2 regions of the uncultured Paraglaciecola sp. genome follow, and region 1 is predicted to be linked to the other one. Evidence: predicted binding sites of a transcription regulator. Region 1 holds the regulator's gene; the other holds the start of a gene.

The links. The regulator LexA, encoded in region 1, represses DNA repair genes until DNA is damaged. The targets are predictions, from matches to a motif close to TACTGTATNNNNATACAGTA.
Region 2: the regulator LexA is predicted to act here: its motif matches at 2,233-2,252, upstream of dinB (DNA polymerase IV).

Annotation. Positions count from the first base shown of each region.
Region 1 covers NZ_CALSOK010000006.1:136,119-139,553, forward strand. Annotated here, with positions in the region: gene coxB (cytochrome c oxidase subunit II) at 1-908, opposite strand, end outside; gene lexA (transcriptional repressor LexA) at 1,273-1,896, opposite strand; gene plsB (glycerol-3-phosphate 1-O-acyltransferase PlsB) at 2,083-3,435, shown strand, end outside.
Region 2 covers NZ_CALSOK010000002.1:440,094-443,528, forward strand. Annotated here, with positions in the region: gene nqrF (NADH:ubiquinone reductase (Na(+)-transporting) subunit F) at 1-778, shown strand, start outside; gene Q0Y52_RS02650 (FAD:protein FMN transferase) at 858-1,871, shown strand; gene nqrM ((Na+)-NQR maturation NqrM) at 1,913-2,146, shown strand; gene dinB (DNA polymerase IV) at 2,272-3,333, shown strand; gene Q0Y52_RS02665 (MFS transporter) at 3,407-3,435, shown strand, end outside.

The DNA of each region.
Region 1 (3,435 bases):
CTGCCTTTTAATGCAGGAAAAACACCAGGCAAACCTTCGCCATTTGGCATATGACAAGCTGCGCAGTTAGCATCATAGACACTTTCGCCCAATTCCATGGATTCAGCCATTGTCATATTCATAGATAACAGTCTTTGTTCTTCTGCTTTTGCTTGCTGCTGTACAGCTTCTTGCTCTGAAATCCATTTAGCATATTCAGCAGGCTCTTTGGCAATCACTACAATCGGCATGAAACCATGATCTTTACCACAAAGCTCTGCACATTGACCACGATACACACCTGGTTCATTAACATTGGTCCACGCATCATTAATAAAACCTGGATTAGCATCTTGTTTGAAACCAAAATCTGCCACCCACCAAGAGTGAATAACATCGTCTGAAGTGATAAGAAAGCGGACTTTTTGACCAGTGGGTATAACGAGCGGTCTGTCTACTTCGAGTAGATAGTTTTCACCTTTAGGTATTTTCCCAGATATTTGGTCAGCTTGAGTGGCCAATTTAGAATAATATTCAACGTCATTGTCCATATACTTATAGTGCCACTTCCATTGTGAACCGGTCACTAAAATAGACACATCAGGTTCGCTAGCATCTTCCATATCAATTAACAAATTCATTGCTGGCACTGCCATCACAACCAATATAATAAAAGGGATCACTGTCCAGGCAATTTCAACTTTTACATTTTCATGGAAATTAGCAGGCTTAACACCCCTAGATTTCCTATGGAAGTACATAGAAATAAACATGGCGATAAAAACACCGGCCCCTATCACCACACAGATAACAAACATCAACATATGCATATCGTAAACACCAGCACTAATATCTGTCACACCTTTAGTCATGTTTAGCTGGTATTGCTCAATATTATCTTTCGTTTCTGCAAACACCGACGTAGTCATCAATGCAGATAGCATAGTTCCAACCTTGAACAAAATTCTCTTCACATGGCACCTCATATACGTTAAACGTATTTTTTATTTTCACTGAAACACTAACTTCAAATAGAAATTGAAAAATCCCTATTTGGTTTACGCTTATGTTAATTTATTGGTTTTTTTGCTTTTCTAATGTTAATGGTCTCTCATTTGATAGCGATTAGTCTAGCCTTTTTGTTTTACTTGCAATCAACTGATTAATTTTTAAACATAAATTGTTGATAAACAAAAAATAACAAAGATATAAAGAGAGGAAAACAACCAAAGGGTTCATAAATAGATATAGATTTAAAAGCGCATTATTAATCAACAATGCGCTGCATCAAGATTACATCCAATCGGCGTTACGAATAACCCCCACAGCGATGCCTTCTATATTAAACGGCTGAGTCGCCAAATCGACCTTAATGGGAGAAAACGCTTCGTTTTCAGCATGCAACAAAACCTGCCTGCCTTTTTTCTCAAGTCGTTTTACTGTAACGTCATCATCTACCCTAGCGACGACTACTTGACCATTGTGTACGTCCATAGTGCGATGAACAGCCAACAAATCGCCATCCAAAATACCGATGTCTTTCATACTCATTCCGTTCACTCTAAGCAAAAAATCAGCACTCGGCTTGAACAAACTAGGATCCACGCGATAATGGCCTTCAATATGCTCTTGAGCCAAAATAGGCTCTCCTGCAGCAACTCGGCCAATCAATGGTAAACCAAGCTCTTCGAGTTGGTCTTCAAGTGGTGCATTTAACTTAATGCCACGGGACGTACCAGGTAAAATTTCTATTACCCCTTTTCGCGCCAGGGCTTTTAAATGTTCTTCTGCTGCATTAGCAGATTTAAAACCTAATTCCCGGGCAATTTCAGCACGAGTAGGTGGCATACCTGTGTTCAACATCGTATTTTTAATCAGTTCAAGTACTTCTTCTTGTCGTGCAGTTAGTGGACGCATAACCAGCCTGTTTTTTTATACAGTTACCTTATTATATACAGTTAATGTTAAATCTCAAATTTGTTTTATGTTGACTGTGGAATGGTTTAATAAAATCAGATCAAACTGAAGCACCCATTATCAATTATTAAACTGCTAGGAATGTCTGTGGTATCCTTGCGAGTTTTAAATCTGCGAGTAAAGAGTATGTTGTGGCTGCATAGATTGCTGTTAGCAATAGTAACCGTACCGGTCAAATGGCTAGTAAAAGTAAACAGTACTCCAAGTGATCTTGAAGTTGAACTGGGCATAGATAAAACCCGTCCCATTGTTTATTTATTGCGAACCCGTTCTGTCACTGATCAGTTAGCACTCAAAATGTCTGCAATGGCATTAGGTTTACCCAAACCCACACTCAATTTGACTATCGACGATCAACGGCACTCTTCGTGTTTGTTCCTACAGAAACCCAAATCAGTACTAAACCGCAAAACAAAAGGTACTTCAATTCAAGAAGATGCGGCTAAACTATTTAGACTGCACAGAGAAAATTCAGACCTGGATATTCAGATAGTCCCTGTGTCTATACTTTGGGGTAGAGCACCAGGTAAAGACACCTCAGGTTGGTCAGATATCATCGCCAACCAAGTTTCACCTAGCTGGCTTCGTAAATTTTTTATTGTGTTGCTTTTAGGCAGAGATAATTTCGTCTGTTATAGCAAAGCCGTATCTTCGAGGAAAATGCTGGAGTTAAAGGGTAGCGATGAAGACATCGCCCATAAACTTATCCGCGTTGCCGGCACACATTTTTATCGCCGTCATCAAACATTAACAGGCCCCAACATTCTTGAACGTCACCAATTGTATAATAGTGTTCTGGGCGCAAAATCAGTGCGTAGGGCCATTGTTGGAGAAGCTCGCAGCAAACAATTAAGTCATCAACAAGCAAAACAACAAGCAAAAAAATATGTAGCTGAAATTGCAGCTGATTACCGTCCTGGTCTAATTAGGTTAGCTGAGAAAATTTTAACCAAAATTTGGAATAAAATTTATAACGGTATCGAAGTCAGGCATGCGGATAAAGTCAGAGCCTTGGCGCAAAATGGCCACGAGATTATCTATGTACCTTGTCATCGAAGTCATATGGACTACTTATTACTCACCTATGTTATTTATCATCAAGGGTTAGTCACACCCCACATAGCTGCTGGAATAAACTTAAATTTTCGCCCTATTGGCGGAATATTAAGAAAAGCTGGCGCGTTTTATCTTCGTCGCAGCTTTGCAGGCAACAAACTCTACTCAGCTGTGTTTCGCGAATATTTAGAACTGCTATTTAACAAAGGTTATTCGGTGAAATATTTTCCTGAAGGTGGCCGCAGCAGAACGGGGCGTTTATTACCCCCTAAAACTGGCATGTTAGCGATGACATTACAGGCGTTAATCAAAGGCATTAACCGCCCCGTCAGTATCGTACCGGTTTATATTGGTTACGAACATGTGATGGAAGTGTCCAGTTACCTTAAAGAACTGAACGGCACAGGTAAGAAAAAAGAATCT
Region 2 (3,435 bases), on a different contig from region 1:
TGTATTGAAGATACCTAATGGCGAAAGTGTGCCATTCAAGGCCGGAGGTTATATCCAAATCGAAGCGCCACCCCACCATGTTAAGTACAAAGACTTCGACATTCCTGAGGAGTATCGTGGTGATTGGGAGCGATTTGGATTCTTCAATATTGAATCTAAAGTTGAAGATGAGACTATCCGTGCCTATTCCATGGCTAACTACCCTGAAGAAGAAGGCATTATTATGTTGAATGTGCGAGTTGCTTCGCCACCACCTAATAACCTAGCTTTACCCGCAGGTAAAATGTCATCTTACATCTGGAGTTTGAAAGAAGGTGATAAAGCCACCATTTCAGGCCCATTTGGGGAGTTCTATGCCAAACAGAGCGCGGCTGAAATGGTGTTTGTTGGAGGCGGTGCAGGAATGGCTCCCATGCGGTCACATATCTTTGATCAACTTCGTAGATTAAACACAACGCGTCCCATCACATTTTGGTACGGTGCACGATCTTTGCGTGAAATGTTTTACGTAGAAGATTTTGATATGTTACAAAAAGAAAATGATAACTTTAAGTGGCATGTTGCTTTATCGGATCCTCAACCTGAAGACAATTGGAAAGGTGATACAGGGTTTATACATAATGTGCTGTTGGAAAATTATTTAAAAAGCCACCCAGCACCTGAAGATTGTGAATTCTATATGTGTGGTCCACCAATGATGAACGCAGCCGTGATCAATATGCTTAAAGAATTAGGTGTAGAGGACGAAAATATTATGCTGGATGACTTTGGCGGTTAACTTTAAGACATTTAATAAGTAATCAATCTTTAAGGGGCTATATGCCCCTTTTCTTATAGGTACAGAATAAAATATGTTAATGCTTCTTAACCCCAGACTTTTGATTGTTGTCATTTCAATAATCTTAAACGCCTGCTCAGCGTCTAAAAACCAAGAAACACATATAACAGGCCCTACAATGGGTACCACCTACAATGTGAAATTTGTATCTATAGATGCCGTAGATAAGCTGGAATTAACACAACAGATTGAGCAATCATTAATTGATATCAATCTATTGATGTCGACCTATATTCAAGATTCAGAACTAAGTCGATTCAATCAATGGAACAGTGTTAAACCTTTTCCTATGTCGGCTACAACCCTCAAGGTTTTAAACGAAGCGAAGCGTTTAAGTGATATGAGTGAGGGAATGTTAGATGTGACAGTAGGCCCTTTGGTCAATCTTTGGGGATTTGGACCAAAAAGCCAGCCGGTAAAAATTCCCACAGAAGCGCTTATCAATATGACCAAAAAGCTAGTTGGAATAGACAAATTAACAATAGGACCGTCTTGGGCCAGTAAAGCTGAGCCGGCACTTTATGTGGATTTATCAACCATCGCAAAGGGGTATGCAGTTGATCAGTTGGCAGAACTTTTAGGTACCCATGCAATTACAAACTACCTTGTGGAAATAGGCGGCGAAATGAGATTGTCAGGTGTAAAAGCTTCAGGTACGCCATGGAAGATTGCAATTGAAAAACCTGAAACAGAGCAACGTGCAGTTCAAAAGATTATTAGCATAGGAACAAATGCGGTGGCCACCTCTGGCGATTATCGAAACTATTACGAGTCAGATGGTGTGCGTTATTCCCATCTTATCAATCCAAATACCGGTTACCCCATTAGCCACAACTTAGTATCTGTCACTGTGGTTCATCCATCCTCGATGACGGCTGACGGCTTGGCAACAGCACTTAATGTTATGGGCAAAGATAAGGCATTAGCGCTAGCAGAAACGTTCAATATTGCAGTGTTGTTGATTACTAAAGAAAAAGACAATTTTACCGAGTATACTAGTTCTAAATTTGAGCAGCTTGTAACTGTTCATTAAAATAATATCATTAACATATTAAGCTTTATTGGAGTCTGGTTTTGAGTACCTTTATTTTCGCATTTTTATTTTTTTTGGTGGTCGTTCTAGCTATGTCTGTTGGTTACATATTCCAGCAGAAGACCATTGCGGGTAGTTGTGGCGGTTTAGGTGCCCTGGGGATTGCTAAAGCTTGTGATTGTCCGGAACCATGCGACCGTAAAAAAATGCGTTTGGAAAAGGAACAAGCGAGACAAAACAAACTGAATCAATGGAAAAAAGACCAAATTCTGTAATTATATGTGAACAAATATATCAATACACAAAACGCCAGCTAGTCTGGCGTTTTTTTATATTGATAAATTCTAATATTCCTGCAAGATACTGACTATATATACAGTCTTTATGTCGGGCATATTCTTTGCGCAAAATCATTCACATTGATATGGACTGTTATTACGCTGCCGTTGAGATGCGTGACAATCCAGAATATCGAGATGTGCCACTAGCCATAGGCGGCAGTTCTGACAGGCGTGGTGTGATAGCTACCTGCAACTACCAAGCAAGAAAGTTTGGAGTGCGCTCTGCCATGGCAACAGCCCACGCCTTAAAGCTATGTCCTGAGTTGGTATTGGCTCCTGGCAGAATGGCCTTATATAGCGAAATATCTCAACAAATACGTGAAATATTCAGCAGGTACACAGACAAAATAGAACCATTGTCATTAGACGAAGCATATTTAGACGTGTCTGACAGCGACTTATTCTCAGGCAGTGCCACATTAATCGCTGAAGATATCAGAAGAGTGATTTTCGAAGAGACCCAACTCACTGCCTCCGCGGGCGTGGCACCATGTAAGTTTGTTGCTAAAATCGCCAGTGATGAAAATAAACCCAATGGCATTTGTGTTGTCACTCCCGATAAATTAGACAACTTTGTGATCAAATTACCCCTTGGTAAAATTCCTGGTGTGGGCAAAGTAACCTTAGCAAAGCTAAATAATATGGGGCTTTATAACTGTGCCGATGTACGTCAGTTCCCCTTTGAAGACTTAGTCAAACGTTTTGGTAAATTTGGCTCTGTGATTTGGGATAGAAGCCATGGTCTAGATAATCGAAATCTTAGTCTTACCAGACAACGCAAATCTGTAGGAGTAGAGAGAACATTAGCCGAAGACATTCATTCACAGGATGAATGTCTTAAAATGATCGATAGCCTTTTTCCATTATTAGAACAGCGATTGAACAAGACCCAAGCACACATTCAAAGTCAGGGTATAAAACTCAAGTTCAGTGATTTTCAGCAAACAACAGTTGAGCACAAATGTCAGGTATTGGATAAAAACTACTTTCTTAAACTATTAACCGAAGGCCTCTCGCGTCAAGCAAATAGAGGGATTAGATTGGTGGGACTCCATGTTGCTTTAGCAGAAATCACAGACAATAAACAATTAGCTTTTTCATTTTCTTCTACACAAGACTAACATCCTTCAAATCGTTACACTATGCTCAGACATTTCAGCTCTTATATAATAAGTGAATTTACCAGTGCAAAGCATGCCCATCAATGTTTGGCTATTAACGCT